Regions from separate parts of the Alteromonas sp. DY56-G5 genome, predicted to be linked through region 4. Evidence: predicted binding sites of a transcription regulator. Region 4 holds the regulator's gene; each other region holds the start of a gene.
What was found. Region 4 encodes FNR, which switches genes on or off when oxygen is low (the NO sensors DNR and NnrR bind a similar motif). Its sites were predicted from a motif close to TTGATCTAGATCAA; they were not measured.

Region 1 (4,426 bases), on a different contig from region 4:
ATTGCGGTTTTGCTCGCACTGCGCCAACGACTCAGGCGTAAAGCACGCAAGGGCGGCCTTTTGCGATAGGGTAGAAGGGCAAATAAACAAATTCTGCGCGAGTTTCTCAACGATGGGCGTCATCACTTCAGGTACCACACACCAGCCAAGACGCCAGCCCGTCATGCCAAAATATTTTGAAAAACTGTTTATTACGACCACTGTTTCTTCAAGCTGTGCATTGGCAAGTACGGTTTGAAGTTTGGTATCAGTGCCCAAGGTCGATTGGGAAGCGAATGCATCATTGCGAACATCGTGAGCAGCGGAAAGCGAAAGATCCAAGTAAATTTCGTCAACAATTAAAAAGCCACCTTTGGATTTGCAGTACTCGCCAATTTTAGTCAGTTCTTCTGCATCTATAACCGTACCAGTAGGATTGGCAGGTGTGGCAATAAGTACACCTTTCGTGTTGTGCTTCCAATTATCAGCAACACTTGTAGCGGTTAATTGAAAGTTATCCTCGCTGCGTGTTGGCACCAGCGTTACCTCTGCGCCAAATGCGTTTAAAAAACGTCGGTTACAGGGGTAAGACGGGTCGCCCAATATCACGTTATCGCCTGGTTCAACCAAGGCAGCACTTGCCAAAAGTAAAGCACCAGAAGCCCCAGCGGTCACTACCACTCTAGAAGGGCTTACCGCTACGCCATGTTTAACTTCATAAAAGCGTGCAATGGCTTCACGTAGTTCAGGCATGCCCAGCGCCGAGGTATAGGGAAAATCTGGGGCACTCAAGCTTTCTTTCATTGCCGCGAGTACTGCCGCGGGTGCGCCGAAATCAGGCTCGCCTAAATTAAGTCTTATAACATCTTTACCTTGCTGTTCTAGTGTCGTGGCTTTTTCGCCATAGGCCATAGCAAGAAACGGAGAGATCGCCGTAGCGCGAGAGGCAAACTTCAAAATAAAACCCTATTAGTAAGTGCCAATTCAAACTGTACCGCAATTAGTGATCACTCTTGGTCATGATTCAAGGGAATTCTTCGAGAAGTACAATTAACTCGCTGACTTACTTCAAAGCTAACTATTTAAACGAACAAACTTTTCGGCCAGCTCGTCTAGTGACTCTCTATTGTTCGGGTCGGGCTTAACCACATCGATAGGGCATACCGCTACGCAAGTAGGTGCATCGTAATGTCCCACGCATTCTGTACAGCGTAACGGGTCTATTTCATACACTTTATTGCCCATGCTTATAGCGGCATTAGGGCATTCGGGTTCGCACATGTCGCAGTTAATGCAGCTATTAAGAATAAGCAGTGCCATGCATTATGCCTCGCTCGCGTTTTCGGGTGTTACTGCACTAGGAGCTTTTCGAAACGGATTGCGGGTATCAACGCCTTCATCTAAATTTCGCAGCAGTAGGGCAAAGTTTAGAGACACATCGCTGGGTATCGGTATTCTTACTTGGTGTCCTGAACCCTTAGCATCCGTAATAGAATGGTTTCTCTTATCCAGCATCTCATTTAGAGTAAAGGTAATGTTGCCGCTTGGCGTCATCAACTCAAGCGAGTCACCTACACAAAATTTGTTTTTAACGTTTATAATTGCATAGCCAGACCCTTCACAACGATCAATCACTTCACCAACAAATTGCTGTTTATCGCTGACTGAGTGGCCATACTCATAGTTCTGATACGCGTGGTGCGCATGGCGACGCAAGAAACCCTCGGTATAACCTCGATGAGCTAAAGTTTCCAAGCTTCCCATTAATGTACTATCAAAAGGCTTTCCTGCTACCGCGTCGTCAATTGCTTTGCGATAAACTTGTGCTGTTCTAGCGCAGTAGTAATGTGATTTAGTGCGGCCTTCTATTTTTAAACTATGCACGCCCATTTGGGTTAACCTGCCAACATGTTGCACGGCACGCAAATCTTTAGAATTCATGATATAGGTGCCATGTTCGTCTTCAAAAGCTGGCATCAGTTCGCCGGGCTTTTCCTTTTCTTCTAACATAAACACTTGGGAGCTTGGCGTGCCTTCACCAAGGCTAGGAATTACCACTTGAGGTGCTGTAACTGCCTTATTAATCTCATTGGTTAGAACGATGTCGCCAGTTTCGTTTTCCTCGCCTGCCTTAACATCGTAAGACCATCTACAAGCATTGGTGCAAGTACCCTGGTTTGGGTCGCGTTTATTCATATATCCAGACAATAAGCAGCGGCCCGAATACGCCATACAAAGCGCGCCATGCACAAATACTTCTAACTCCATGTCTGGAACATGTTCGCGAATAGTTTCAATTTCTTCCAAAGAGAGCTCTCGGGACAAAATAACGCGCTCTATGCCTTGTTTCTGCCAAAACTTCACCGTGGCGTAGTTCACCGCATTGGCCTGTACACTCAAGTGAATAGGCATTTCAGGGAAGGCGTCGCGCACCATCATAATAAGCCCTGGGTCTGACATAATTAACGCATCGGGCTTCATAGCAATTACTGGTGAAATATCTTTAAGGTAGGTACCTAGCTTACTGTTGTGCGGAGCAATGTTGCTTACTACATAGAACTTTTTACCTAAAGCATGTGCTTCTTCTATGCCTATCGCTAAGTTCTCAAGGCTGAATTCGTTGTTTCTTACGCGAAGCGAGTAGCGTGGCTGCCCAGCATAAACAGCATCAGCGCCATAGGCGAAAGCGTAGCGCATGTTGCGTAAGCTACCCGCAGGCGCAAGCAACTCTGGCGCGATTAACGTTTGTTTTGGCAATGTTGAAACCGAGTCTTCACGTAGGTTAGAAGAGCTGCGATTAGGTGATAATTTTGAAGTCATAGATAAAAACCGCTACTAGACGCTTTAAACAAGGCGGCGGATTTTATAAGCCGTAAAATACCTCTACAACTCAAACAAAGCTTGGTGTTGACCAAGATCAAATAATTTGTTGTCGCTCATGTTTTTGAATGTTTAAACGGCAATTGAGCAGGGTCAATGCCAGCTGTTTTCTTCCATATAGTTGCTTTTTTAGTGCATTACCTTCGGTAGGAAAAACCAAGCCTGTTCACAGCTAAATAACATGCAAAAAGAGCGCATTTAAACGATGAACTGCCATGGGCAAAAGCCACCACATAGGGTAGGCTAGAAATTCACAATAATAAGGACTAACTGCATGCTGCAATTGAACATTTTTCACAAAGCGGCGCGACATGTAAAAGCATCGGGTAAATCGGCCATTGCGATTACGGTATTATTTGTCGTGTCTACGTCTTCCGCATTGGCAGCGCTGCCAAGCATTGGTGAATTCACCAGCGATATGACCAAAAAAGATGGTTTAATTCCTGTTTATTATGATGATGAAAGCGACAAAGTTTACTTGGCGGTGCCAACAGACCACGCCGAATACCTGTTTCAAAGTAGTTTGCCGTACGGCGTAGGGTCTAACGACATTGGCCTTGATCGCGGCCAGCTAGGCAATACGCGTTTAGTAAGCTTTGAAAAATTTGGAAACAAGGTTTTATTAAAGCAGCACAACACCAAATACCGAGCAGCCCATGGCAGCGACGCTGAGAAACAGAGCATTGATGAAGCCTTTGCTGATTCGTTTATCGCAGGTTTTACGCTGGTAGCCAAAAACGACAGCGCCAGTCTAATAGATTACACACCGTTCTTATTAAGCGATATCCATGGCATTGGCAATCGCTTAGCGGGAACTAACCAAGGCAGTTTTAGCGTAGATAACATGCGAAGCGGCGTGTATTTACCTAAAACCAAAGGCTTTGAAAAGAATACTGAATTAGAGGCTTTAGTCACCTTTGCAGGTAAGAAGCCAGGCGAATACGTGCAGCAAGTTACGCCCGACCCAGAAAGCTTGTCGGTGCACTTGCATCATTCGTTTGTGGCTCTGCCTGATGATAATTACACGCCCAGAGAGTACCACCCGTACTCGGGCTACTGGAAATTCAGTTACTTTGATTATTCAACGCCTATCAGCGAGCCTACTGAACAGCGTTTTATTACCCGCCATCGTTTAAACAAGAAAACCCCGCATGCTGCAATGAGCGAAGCAGTGGAGCCTATTGTGTATTATCTAGATCCTGGTATTCCAGAACCCGTAATGACCGCGCTTAAAGAAGGGGCGAGCTGGTGGAATCAAGCCTATGAAGCCGCAGGCTACAAAGATGCGTTTCAGGTGAAAGTATTGCCCAAAGGTGCCGACCCAATGGACGTGCGCTATAACGTAATCAACTGGGTACATCGCGCAACGCGCGGTTGGTCTTATGGTTCGTCGGTTGTCGACCCGCGCACTGGTGAAATTATCAAAGGTCACGTTACGCTCGGCTCATTGCGTGTAAGACAAGATTATTTAATTGCCCTTGGCCTAACCAGTCCTTTTAAGGACGGCAGCACCGACACCACTGCACAGCAAGAAATGGCTTTAGACCGCATTAGGCAGCTTTCAGCC
Region 2 (4,426 bases), on a different contig from region 4:
CCCTAATGGATGGAATACCACAATATCATCGACGCGGTTGATGAACTCCGGTCTGAAGTGTTGCCCTACAACACTCATTACCGACGCTTTCATATCGTCATACTGACTTTCGTTGTGCTTATCTTGAATGATATCTGAACCTAAGTTGGACGTCATGATCACAACGGTATTTTTAAAATCTACAGTACGTCCTTGTCCGTCAGTCAACCGGCCGTCATCTAGTACTTGAAGCAGAATATTGAATACATCTGGATGTGCCTTTTCAACCTCATCCAACAAAATGACCGAGTATGGTTTGCGACGCACCGCTTCGGTTAAGTAGCCACCTTCCTCGTAGCCAACATAGCCAGGAGGTGCACCCACTAAGCGTGCTACCGAGTGTTTTTCCATAAACTCTGACATATCGATACGCACCATGGCATCTTCAGTATCGAACATAAAGCCTGCCAAGGCTTTGCAGAGCTCAGTTTTGCCCACGCCAGTTGGCCCTAAAAATAAGAATGAGCCAATAGGTCGATTTGGATCCGCAAGCCCAGCACGTGAACGGCGAATTGCGTTTGAAACAGCTTCAACCGCTTCTTCTTGTCCAACAACCCGTTTGTGAAGTACGTCTTCCATACGCAACAACTTCTCACGCTCGCCCTCAAGCATTCGCGCTACAGGTATACCCGTCCATCGCGAAAGCACATCTGCAATTTCAACGTCCGTCACTTTATTTTTAAGTAACGTCGTCTCGCGAGTTTCGTTTTCAGCCGCTTGCTCTAACTTTGCTTCAAGCTCTGGAATACGGCCGTACTGAAGTTCCGACATACGATTCAAATCAGATGCACGTCGCGCTATCTCCAAGTCAAGTTTAGCCTGCTCAAGCTCCCCTTTAATGGTTTGAGTGCCCTGCATGGCGTCTTTCTCATCCAACCACACTTTCTCAAGCTCTGCGTACTTGGTTTCCGCTTGCTCACGCTCTAACTCAATCATCTCAAGTCGCTTATGACTCGCATCATCTGTTTCTTTGGCCAGAGCTTGCTCTTCCAATTTTAGCTGGATGATACGACGCTCTAGACGATCCATCTCTTCGGGCTTGGAGTCTATTTGCAATCGAATGCTAGACGCAGCCTCGTCTATAAGATCAATGGCTTTGTCTGGCAATTGGCGGTCGCTAATATAACGATGCGACAAACTTGCCGCTGCAACGATAGCGGGATCAGTAATATCTACCGAGTGATGGAGCTCATAGCGCTCTTTTAAGCCACGCAGAATAGCAATAGTGTCTTCAACGCTTGGTTCTTCAACTAATACCTTTTGGAAACGACGTTCAAGTGCTGCGTCTTTTTCAATGTACTGACGATATTCATCCAGTGTTGTAGCACCAACGCAGTGAAGTTCACCACGGGCTAACGCAGGTTTAAGCATATTACCTGCATCCATCGCTCCATCGCCCTTCCCTGCACCTACCATGGTGTGCAGTTCGTCAACGAATAAGATCACGCGGCCTTCTTCTTTAGCCAGCTCATTAAGCACTGCTTTAAGGCGTTCTTCAAACTCACCGCGATATTTAGCTCCCGCCACTAACGCGCCCATATCAAGGGCAAGAACACGCTTGTTCTTTAAGCCCTCAGGCACTTCGCCATTAATGATGCGCTGAGCCAACCCTTCAACAATAGCCGTTTTACCCACACCCGGCTCACCAATGAGTACTGGGTTGTTTTTGGTTCGACGCTGCAGTACTTGAACAGTTCGGCGAATCTCATCGTCTCGACCAATGACCGGGTCGAGCTTGCCTTGTTCTGCTCGCTCGGTTAAATCTGTCGTGTATTTTTCAAGCGCCTGACGTACATCTTCAGCATTAGGATCCGTGACCTTCTGGCCACCACGCATGTCGTCTATTGCGCTTTCAATAGCTTCTTTAGTGATATTCAGGCTTTTGAGTATTTCCCCCAAGCGCCCTTTATCTTGTAGCGCCGCTAGAACAAAGATTTCTGAAGTGATGTATTCGTCTTTTCGCTGCTGCGCTATCTTGTCACAAAGATTTAGCAAAATGCCGCTGTCTTTACTTAATTGAACATCTCCCCCAATGCCTTCAATACGAGGTAGGCGCTCAATAGCTTGGCTCAGTGCTGAGCGTAGCGCATTTACATTGATGTTTGCTTGGTCAAGCAAAGGGCGTACTGACCCGCCTTGCTGATTTAGCATGGCAGTCATTAAATGGACAGGTTCAATGTATTGATGATCTCGCCCCAATGCGAGTGATTGAGCATCGGATATTGCGAGCTGAAATTTACTGGTAAATCTATCTAGTCTCATAATTTCAACCTAATTAATGAACAACTATACCTGCGGTAACACGCCGCAATTACGAACATTTTAACTCTCGCTGAGTGGGTAATGATCTATGCGGAATGGTATTCTTTATGTTCTAGTTATGTAGGCTGCTCAATTGCGATTCAAGTATGAGATTAAAAAGTTAGCCAAAAAGATAACAAATAATGTATGAAGTTTGATCTAGCGCAACTGTGTGATCAGACTAAAACTGCCGCCTTTTTTCGAAACAATTTAAAGCAGGCCTATTACGCTAACTATACGCCCAGTCGTGCGCTTGTTTTGATGCGTAGCTCTTCGATGGGAGTAAAAACGCTGTTCGTCAGTGTAAGTACACAAGTTACTTTGTGTAATACTCTCAACGCCAGCTTGCTGCAATTGCACCTGTGCCACTAGAGGTAGATCTAATAAGTACTTCCCTCTATTAGAGCTATTGGCAATGGCACCGTCTATATGGCGAAACTTACTCGCCAACTGTGCATCAACTTCGTAGCAGGGCCCGCTGATTGCAGGACCAACCCAAGCGATGAGTTTTTTTGCGTCGCTGCCAAAGTGTGAAACTGCACTTCCGATAATGTTAGTATCGAGACCTTTCCAACCAGCATGTACTGCCGCCACTTCTTGACCGCTTTCATCACACAATAAAATGGGCACGCAGTCTGCGGTCATTACCGCACAAAAATGCGATATTGAAGAAGAATACGACGCATCAGCGGTGGTATCTGCGCTCGGCAATGACACCACGCGCTTGCCGTGCACTTGCTCCAACCATGTGATCTTTTCACTATGTGGAATTAGGCTTCTATTGGCTTTCACTAGTAGGAGGTCGTCCCCCACGTGGGCGCCAACGTTCAAACCTGCAAAATCACCTATGCTTGTACCTCCCATTCTTGTCGTTGTGTATGCAACAACATTTGCGGGACATGACCACGCTGGCGTAATCAAATCCAGCGTGGATGAAATAGGTGAATTCGCAGCTGACAATGTCATAAGTTCGCCTTACTCATTAAAGCATATCTTGTGGATTGTCCGCGGTGTCCTTTTTCACGGCTTTAAGCAAGTCCTGCATATCTTGAGGTAGGGGAGCTTTCCACGTCATCCACTCTTCCGTTTCAGGGTGAAACAGCGAGAGCTGTGCGGCGTGCAACGCCTGACGTTGGAATCCGCGAAGCGCAGCGATAAATTCTTCTGACGCCCCTTTAGGAAGACGAGGACGCCCGCCATAAACTTGGTCGCCAAGCAAAGGATGCTTAATGTGGGCCATGTGTACGCGGATTTGGTGCGTACGGCCAGTTTCAAGCTTCAAACGCAGGTGCGTGTATGCGCGAAATTTTTCGATAACACGAAAATGAGTGACCGCTGGTTTGCCCATTTCACGTACTGCCATATGCGTACGTTTTGTTGCGTGTCTACCAATAGGCGCATCTACAATACCACCAGCGACCATCGTACCTAAGGCAACGGCTTCGTATTCACGACTCATTTCCCGACGTTGAAGTTGGTCAACAAGATGCGTTTGAGCAGGAATTGTTTTTGCTACTACCATTAACCCCGTCGTGTCTTTGTCAAGGCGATGGACAATGCCCGCACGTGGAACTTTGTCTATCTCTGGACAATGATTTAACAAGGCATTTAGCACGGTACCGCTTGGGTTCCCTGCACCTGGATGCACAACCAAATCTGCTGGTTTGTTTATGACTAGGATGTGTTCATCTTCATAAACAATGTTTAACGCGATGTCTTGCGCTTCGCTCGTTACTTGTACATCCATTTCGGCCTGTACAGTAACAAGTTCATCCATTTGCATTTTGTGGCGAGGCACGGTGATTACTTCACCGTTTACAGCAACATTCCCATCTTGGATCCAAGTTTTTAACTTAGAACGAGAATATTCAGGGAACAAATCAGCCAAAACCTGATCTAACCGTAAACCAAAATGCGCAGCTTCCGTTGAAGCTTCTAATTGTATTGTGTTCGGCGACTGTGTCATAACACCATTGATTACGTCTAAAAAAGGGTATTATAACAAGTATTCACGCTGTACACTGCCTTGTTTACGTTTTTGTATGGTTTTTCTCATCGTTAGTACGTTAGAATGCAATTAAAGTGT
Region 3 (4,426 bases), on a different contig from region 4:
ACATTACGTTACCTTCTACTGCCGTTGAAAGCTGCAAAATAAGAAGGAGTAACAGGCGCTAGGATCATACGTTAAGGAAAGGTTTATGTTGAAACAGGGGATTTTGCTGGCCGTAGTCGTGCTATGCACTGCATGCGTGTCTCAAGCCAATCATACAGATAAGATTGAGCAATGGTTAGATAAGCCTGCTCACGTTCAGGCGCAAGCTGTTGCGAGTGGCGACACGACATCTGCTGAGCTCGTTAGCGGTTATCTTGCGCGAATCGAACGACTAGATGAAAAGGTAAATAGCGTCTTAGCGTTGAATCCTAACGCGCTGACCGAAGCGAAGGCCATCGATAAACAACTAGCGAATGGCGAGACGCTTGGCCCTCTGGCAGGTATTCCCGTGCTGCTAAAAGATAATATAGAAAGTAAAGAGATGCCCACCACAGCGGGCTCAATGGCGCTTATTACTAATGATACTGGTCGCGATGCGCCTATCGTAGAAAAACTGAAAGCGGCAGGGGCAATTATTTTGGGTAAAACCAATTTGTCTGAATGGGCAAACTTTCGCTCTGAATCCTCTATCAGCGGCTGGAGTGCAGTTGGCGGGCTTACCCGAAACCCACATATGCTATCAAGAAGTGCTTGTGGCTCGTCATCGGGCTCGGGCGCTGCCATGTCACTTCGTCTTGCGTCACTTGCCGTGGGCTCCGAAACCAATGGCTCTATTATTTGTCCGGCATCCATAAACGGGGTAGTCGGCTTTAAACCGACCGTGGGCTTGCTTTCCAGAACTCACATAGTGCCTATTTCTTTCAGTCAGGACACCGCAGGCCCAATGACGTCTAACGTTCAAGACGCCTGGCTAATGACGGCAATCATGGCGGGCCCTGATGCAAGCGATAACGCGACACTAGACGCTGAGTCTCACCGCCCTTCTATGCCAACATCTTCAATGCTGGCTACAGATTTAAAAGGCAAGCGTATTGGTGTGGTTAGGTACCGCCAAGGCGATAACCCTCATGTGCTGGCTGTTTATGAAAACGCGTTAAAGCAGCTTAAAGCATCGGGCGCGACGCTGGTGGACATCAGTGACTTCTCTCAGCCAGATTCATTTTGGGCCGACTCTTACAATGTTCTGCTGAGCGAGTTCCATCATAGTATTAACGAATACTTGTCGGGGTCGCCGGCAGAGCTCCCTGCAAGGAACTTGTCTGAGCTTATCGATTTCAATAACAAAACAGAGCGCGAGTTAGCGTTATTCAATCAAGACATTTTCGAAAAATCGCTCGCGTCGGCAGCCATTGACAGCGAAAAGTATCAAAATGAACTGCGCCTTATTCAAGACACGGCGGGCAAAAATGGTATTGATACGTTGTTAGCAAAGCACAATGTTGATGTACTAGTTGCGCCCTCAAACAGCCCTTCTTTTTTAATAGACGGCGTATATGGTGACCATTCGCCTGTCGGTTTTATCGGTATCGGGTATTTGGCCGCAATTGCAGGATATCCGCATCTCACAGTGCCCGCTGGACAGGTGAAAGATCTTCCTGTGGGAATTAGCTTTATTGGTGGAAAATGGCAAGACGAAAGCGTGTTAAAAATAGGTAGAGTCTTTGAAGCAAAACACGGCTTCTTCATTAAGCCTGGCCTTCTGCCTACACGTTTTGACAACCCAGCGCTAAAAGGTATCGAAGACGGAATTGACGTAGTTCGCTAGCGGGAAATGAGGATACATAATCGTATTTCGCCTCAACAGAAACGAAAAAAGCCCTTGGTTTAACTCAAGGGCTTTTGAACGTCTTTTCTTTCGATTGGTTAGCCAGGCTTTTTCACCCAAGCGCTACACCAGCCATCAGCGTTAACAAGCTTATTAGGGAAAATGTTACAAGGGCGGTGTTGTTCGCCATCGGCGCCCTGCACATACATGCAGTTTGCGCATTTTGCACCTTCAACAGTTGACGACGGTGTGTAGTTCAGTGCTTTTGCAGTAGGGTCATCAGCGCTCAATTGTTCTTGAGCCTGAGCACGTAACGCTACACCACCTAATGTAAGACCGATAACTGTCGAGCCAGAAAGCTTTAAAAAGTCACGGCGATTTACAGATTTCATAACATTCTCCTTAAGAGATAGAAACGATAATGATTCTTTTTTATTCAGTGCCTTAAACGCAAAAACCTGCCCAAAGAGGCAGGTTTTGTTTCATGTTTAAATACTATCTCTTTTTGAAAAAAGATCGAACGAAATGTCGCATTTTCGCTTGATCCAGATTAAATAAACTTCAGAGTTACAACCTTAAGTATTGAATGTAAGACCGTTGGACAGTTTATTAGTTCACTTCACGGTTAACTTTACATCGGGCTTTGCATACGCAAATTGCGCAATTCGTTGTGTGCTGTGGTAGCTGTCTAGGCCTGAGATACAGGCCGTTTGCGCTTGCTCTATATCTGCATAGCCGTCTGAATCTATTATTTGCTCAGGAACGTAGAGCTCCTGGATTTCGCCGATAACCATTTCGGTTTCATTAAGCAAAGTAAAATGCTGTGCTACTTTTAAGCCCATTTTAATTTCACTTTCTTTGACATACGGCGCACTGAAGGACTCACTGATCTGCGCGGTTAACCCAACGGCTTCAAATTCACTTTCATCTGGCGCATAGCGGGCTGATGTTTGGTGGGCTTTGTCGACCCAGTCAACAGCCACGTGATTTAGCGTATAAAAGCCCTGCTGTTTTATATTGCTCAACGTATCTCGCGTGACGGTATGTGGACGCATGATCATGCCAATGAGAGGCGGGTTTGCACCGACATGAACAATAGAGCTCACTATAGCCAAATTGTTTGTAACGCCGTTTGTTGTACCCACCAAAGTCGCCGATTTAAAACCAGACAAACTATTAATTAGGTTTGCGCGGTAGCGCTGTGCAAGGGCGTCTATATCACCGCGGGTAAACTGCTTAGTCATTCTCTCTTTCTGCCTCTATCTGAATGTCATCACCGTGCTGATAAGCAGTAAGCTCAATGGGCTGACAACACACTTGGCAGTCGAGCACCTGTACTTGGCCAACATCGTTAATTTCATCTATTTCAACATCATTTGGAGCCATGCAGTAAGGACAGGAAAAGCCCATGGAACGAGTTAAACTCATATTTAAATGCCTTTGTAATCACTAATGCTATTTGTTACGTAATGCAAAGACGACTGGATTTTCTTTTAGACACGCCCCTTGTATCTGATTTTAAGAGAAAAGGACAAGACTGCCATTTGACGCTTATGAGTAATCAGAAAACTGGGTCCACAAATAATAGATGTGATAGACGAAAAAGGTGACCTTGTGGCAAATAAAGTTGGTCAATGCCCGTGCTGTAATAGAGAAACTCGCCTTACTTACCATCATCTTATTCCGCGAAAAATGCACAGGCGTACCTATTTTAAAAAGCACTTTAGCAAAGCGGAGCTTCAGGACGGCATTTACATTTGCAGACAATGTCACAGCGGTATACATCGATTTTATGATGAGATGACGTTGGCCAAACACTACTTCAATTTGCAGCGTTTATTGGCAGATGCGCAGCTTTCTTCGTTCTTTCATTGGGTGTCTAAACAGCGCGTACGCGTGTAAAAGTACACGCTGTGCACTATTGGCAGCAGATGTGATACCCAATCGCGGAGGATTTAATTTGATTCGCGTGGCTGTATAAATATACACTATTGGTGTTTTCATAGCCAAAGATACCTCATGCGAAAAGATTTACCGCCACGTTATTACCTTACACACTTTCACGAGTTCCTTGGGTTCTTTGAGAGTGCTAGCAGGGCGCTTCTAAGTGACGAAGCCACTGACTTTGTTAGGCGTTTTAAAGCGTTAGACGATGACAAACAGTGTATTGTTGTGCGCGCTGCAAATCGCAAGTATGCAGTGATTGACAGGACGCAGTTCAATTATAGCGAAATCGCTGTGCCACAAGAGCAAATAGATTGGCTTACCGACAACGGCTGGTTTGGTGACCTTACCCACGCTTCGCTTAATGACATCGCTGGTGTCTTGACCAAAGATGCTCTGCTTGAGCTACTTGCTGAATACGGCAGTATTCAGGGGCTCGCATCTCTCACCAAGCCTAAACTCGTGACGTTGCTTAATGAACATATCGAAGCTAGAGGCTGGCCAGAGCGTTTTTCGCTAGATAACTACTTAGTGTGCTTGTTCGACGATGCACTTCGCTATTTGCTGTTTATCTATTTTGGTAACACCAAAAGCCGCCTAAATCAGTTTTCTATGCGCGATTTAGGCGTAATGAGAACCCGTTCTGATTCCGTAACGGATACGGCGCGTTTTGAAACTAAAAGCGACGCCCAAGCGTCATGGTTTTACGCCAACCATTACAGCCAGTTAGCTTTTTATAACGATGATATGTTGCTTGCCATTGCCGAAGGTGAACTG
Region 4 (4,426 bases):
AAGAATATTTTCCTGATCGGTTGACCGATCGTTTTAAGACTTCAAAATCCGATATCAGTCTCTGGTATCGGATTTTTTTTATGTCTTTGCTTACAAACCTCGATGATACATTTGCTCATGCAGAAGATTTGAATGCTATTAATAAACTGATGTCTTTAATTGACCCTGAGCTTCTTCAGCAAGCTTATGCTTTATCGGGGGTAGCGACCGTCAGACGTCGCCGCTTACCTTTGGATTCGGTCGTATTTACTATTGTTGGTATGAGTCTGTTTCGTAGTGATCCGGTCTGGGATATCGCGAATAAACTGGATATCTCGTTACCTGGTAAAAACAGGTTTGTTGCTCCCAGCGCAGTGGTGCAGGCCCGGCAGCGACTGGGCGAAGAAGCTGTCGGTCATGTCTTTAAGCTGATGGCACAGCGGGCATTTGGTGAGTATGCCTTTGAACAGTGGTGTGGTTTAAATGTACTGGCGGTTGATGGTGTGATGTTCCGTGCCCAGGATACCACTGAGAACCTTGCCGCATTCGGATGTGACCGGAATGTGATGGGCGATAACCCGTACCCGCAGGTACGCATGTGTAGTCTGATGGAAACGTCTAGCCACCTTCTTTTGGCCAGTGAATTTGACGGCCGTGATGTCGGAGAGATGTCTCTTGCAGAGCGGCTTATTCCTTCAGTCCCTGATAACTCTCTAACCCTCTTCGACAGAGGATATTACTCGCTGGGATTACTGCACCTGTGGATGACCAAAGGTGTTAATACGCACTGGATGCTGCCCGCCCGTAAAGATTTACAGTACATAGTGAAACATCAACTAAGAGAACATGATGCTGTAGTCACCCTCAAGACCTCGCCTCAGGCGCGGAAGAAGTTTGATGGTTTACCTGAAACCATCGAAGCGAGACTGACCAGCTACGAAGTAAACGGAAAGACCTACCGCGTGCTTAGTTCAATGGTCGATGCTATGCAGTTCCCCTACGAAGAGATTGCCGATGTGTACGTTCAACGCTGGGAAATAGAACTGGGCTTCAGGGAAATGAAACAGACGTTACATCAGGCAAAGCTGACGCTTCGCAGCAAGAAATCTGAGATGGTGCGTCAGGAACTGTGGGGACTATTACTCGCCTACAATCTGATTAGAGTGATGATGCTTGATGCCGTAAAAGATATGCCGGAGCTATCTCCCTCACGGCTTAGCTTCGGTCTATGCATGAGGCATATCATCGTTTTCTTCCTGACCACCATCCCAGACACAGTGACCAAACTGCCCGTCCACTATGAATACCTGATGGAATCGTTGAGGATGATGAAGTTACCTGACAAACGACCTGACAGGTATTATCCACGAGTTGTGAGGAAAAGACCGACTAAATACCCCACAAAGAAAAAAGCCAGTCAGCTTAACTGACTAGCATTACGCTTAGTGCGCGCCTTATTTAACACTTAAAAAGGACTAACCGCAGACAACGCTAGGGCCGTTAAGCGCCGCTAGTTTGGTGTTTAGCCTATCGAAATCCAAAATAGTAATAAGCTTGCCGTCTACTTTTATGATGTTGTCTTTTTGAAAACGGCTTAACAGACGACTAATCGTTTCAATCGTTAATCCTAAATAGTTTCCAATTTCGTTGCGCGTCATGGTTAAGTGGAATTCTCTATGGGAAAAGCCACGCTCTTCAAAGCGTTGCGACAGGTGTGAGATGAAATACAGTAAGCGCTCTTCTGCAGTTCGCTTGTTTAAAAGCATGATCATGTCGTGATCTTGTTTTATTTCAGCGCTCATGAAACTCATGATCTGGTGGCGTAGCTTTGGAAATTGCACTGACATTTCGTCGAGGGTCTCGTAGGGAAGCTCACACACCATGGCAGTTTCTAACGCAGAAGTATAGCTTTGGTGCTTGTTCTCTCTTAATGCATCGAAACCGATAATGTCACCAGGAAAGTGGAAGCCGGTAATCTGTTCTTCACCTTCGGTATTAGTCACAAATGATTTGAATGAACCGGTTCTCACTGCAAATAGAGAACGGAATTTATCACCAGTTTGAATCAGCGTGTCACCTTTATGAAGCGGCTTCTTGCGTTCAATAATATCGTCAAGAGACTCGATTTCTGTTTTGTTTAACGCCACCGGTAAACATAAGTGACTGAAACTACAGTTTTGACAGTGAATAGAAAATTGGCTTCCTTTGCTCATAATGCACGCTCTCTAAAAGAATACCCGACAATAATACACCCATTTTTAAACGATTGCGCTATGAATAAGATAAGCTGCATATATTGCCATTATTACTGCAATAATTTGTCTAAAATGGTTATGTTGAAAACTTTGAACAATATATTGGCTACCAGCGCTTGCGGCGAGTAAGGTGGGTAATGTACCCAAACCGAAGAAGAACATAATAGCTGCGCCTTCTAGCGCATTACCCGCTGCGAGAGACCAGGTAAGTGTGGAATACACCAAACCGCAAGGAAGCCAACCCCAAATAAAACCATAAGGCAATGCACTTAAAGGGGTCTTAAATGGCAAAAAGCGTTTTGAAAGCGGCTGGACTTTGGAAAATAGGCCTTTACCAGCATTTTCCAGCACCGTTAAGCCAGTCCACCACTTACCCAAATAACACGCCAGTAGAAGCAACATGATTCCGCTAAGTAGGGAAAGGGCATAGTTGGCAAGAGGTATATAATCTGCTGCAATTTTTCCAATTGCCCCGGTTATTGCTCCGGCGATGGTGTAGCTCACCATACGTCCCATGTTATAGGCAAGGGTATAGGGTAGTGCTGAAGCGCCTTTAGGCGATACCATCCTTAGCGCAGCGACGATTCCACCGCACATTCCCACACAGTGAACTCCGCCGGCTAAGCCGATAAGAAAGGCAGAGAAGTAGTTAATCCCTTCCATGTGGCGCTTGGCTTTTGTCTACTTTACTGTCTTGAAGTTGCTTGCGTTGCTCAGCTAGCTTTTTTTCTTCTGGCGGAAGATCATCGTCAAACAGTATGCTATACCCTTGGCGATCTAAATCTTCAAATTGATTGGTTTTCACCGCCCAAAAGAATATCACGATAGCGACGGCAACAATGATGATGGCGATTGGAATTAATACGTAAATAATACTCATGCTATTTGCTCAAGAGTCGCGTTGAGTTTGTGACCACAATGATACTGCTTAACGACATACCAACAACAGCCATCCACGGTGAAAGTAGGCCTGATACGACGAAAGGTAAGATCAAAACGTTGTAACCTACCGACCAGCCAATATTTTGCCTTATTTTTTGCTTCACTTGGTGCGCAGTTCGAATAAGTTCTGGTACAGAAAGCAGCTGATCGCCAAGCAGTATCACGTCGGCGGCAGTTTTAGCCACGTCTGTGGCATTACCCACTGCAATTGCCACATCAGCGCTGGCAAGAACTGGAGCGTCGTTAATACCGTCACCCATCATCATTACTTTCGCGCCAGATTGCTGCATAGCTTGAACGGCTTCGTACTTTTGCTCAGGTGTTAGGCCACCTTTAGCGGTCGAAATTGGCAATGGTGCGGTAAGCGCATTAACGTTTTGCTGTGTATCACCACTTAAAACGGCGAGAGTATGGCTTGCAGCTAATATATCGAGAGTTTCTTGCGTATCTTCTCTTAGTGAATCCTTTACTTCATACGCCGCCATAATACGCCCCTTAACCGTGAGAAACACGTTAGCTGAAGGGAACGCTTCAATGAGTTTTAGCTGTGATTCGTGAACGCTGAATGCTACAGATCCCATAGAAAACAACGTGTCATTGATCTCACCGCTGATACCACCTCCTGGCGTAACGGTAAAATTAGTCACTTTGTGTACCGTGTTATCGATAGCGTCAGCACTGCCGCTAGAGGCAGAAATCTCGCTTAGGGCTACACCGTCGCTAAAGGCTATATCGTCGCTAAAGGCTTTGGCAATCGGATGTTCAGAGCGTGACTCCAAAGCGCGGGCAATTGATAGCGCACTATTACTATCCACACCGTCAGCGTACCAGGCATTTGAAATAGTAAATTTGCCTTTTGTGAGCGTGCCGGTTTTGTCTAATGCGATGGTGTCAATGTCAGTAATTTGTTCAAGCGCATCGGCGCGTTTTAGTAAAATACCTTGTCTGTTTAATTTTGCCATAGCGCAGGTTAACGCTGATGGCGTAGCCAACCCTAATGCGCAAGGGCAGGTTGCAACCAGCACCGATATGGTGATCCAAAATGCCTCGTCGCTACCCTGATACGCCCAAAAGCCATAGGTTAACGCCGAAATCAGCAATACCGCGGTAACGAAATAGCGAGAAAAATTATCGGCTATCTGCGCTGCTTTAGGTTTACTCGCCATGGCACTTGCTTGCAGTCGTACAATTTGATTTACCAGCGCATTTTTAAGGGTCTGCGTAACCGTAATGGTTAGCGTACCATCTTG

Region 1: the regulator FNR is predicted to act here: its motif matches at 2,887-2,900, upstream of yegQ (tRNA 5-hydroxyuridine modification protein YegQ).
Region 2: the regulator FNR is predicted to act here: its motif matches at 2,495-2,508, upstream of clpB (ATP-dependent chaperone ClpB).
Region 3: the regulator FNR is predicted to act here: its motif matches at 2,246-2,259, upstream of NO989_RS15215 (high-potential iron-sulfur protein).

Annotation. Positions count from the first base shown of each region.
Region 1 is NZ_JANHZQ010000021.1:6,079-10,504, forward strand. Features, by position in the region: gene NO989_RS11650 (aminotransferase class I/II-fold pyridoxal phosphate-dependent enzyme) at 1-936, opposite strand, end outside; gene NO989_RS11655 (YfhL family 4Fe-4S dicluster ferredoxin) at 1,054-1,299, opposite strand; gene yegQ (tRNA 5-hydroxyuridine modification protein YegQ) at 1,303-2,799, opposite strand; gene NO989_RS11665 (zinc-dependent metalloprotease) at 3,134-4,426, shown strand, end outside.
Region 2 is NZ_JANHZQ010000056.1:13,225-17,650, forward strand. Features, by position in the region: gene clpB (ATP-dependent chaperone ClpB) at 1-2,301, opposite strand, end outside; gene pgeF (peptidoglycan editing factor PgeF) at 2,551-3,306, opposite strand; gene rluD (23S rRNA pseudouridine(1911/1915/1917) synthase RluD) at 3,323-4,306, opposite strand.
Region 3 is NZ_JANHZQ010000032.1:38,346-42,771, forward strand. Features, by position in the region: gene NO989_RS15210 (amidase) at 86-1,705, shown strand; gene NO989_RS15215 (high-potential iron-sulfur protein) at 1,804-2,097, opposite strand; gene NO989_RS15220 (flavin reductase family protein) at 2,320-2,949, opposite strand; gene NO989_RS15225 (CPXCG motif-containing cysteine-rich protein) at 2,942-3,133, opposite strand; gene NO989_RS15230 (hypothetical protein) at 3,320-3,607, shown strand; gene NO989_RS15235 (exonuclease domain-containing protein) at 3,725-4,426, shown strand, end outside.
Region 4 is NZ_JANHZQ010000006.1:14,569-18,994, reverse strand. Features, by position in the region: gene NO989_RS04205 (IS4 family transposase) at 81-1,409, shown strand; gene fnr (fumarate/nitrate reduction transcriptional regulator Fnr) at 1,455-2,192, opposite strand; gene NO989_RS04195 (sulfite exporter TauE/SafE family protein) at 2,238-2,897, opposite strand; gene ccoS (cbb3-type cytochrome oxidase assembly protein CcoS) at 2,884-3,114, opposite strand; gene NO989_RS04185 (heavy metal translocating P-type ATPase) at 3,116-4,426, opposite strand, start outside.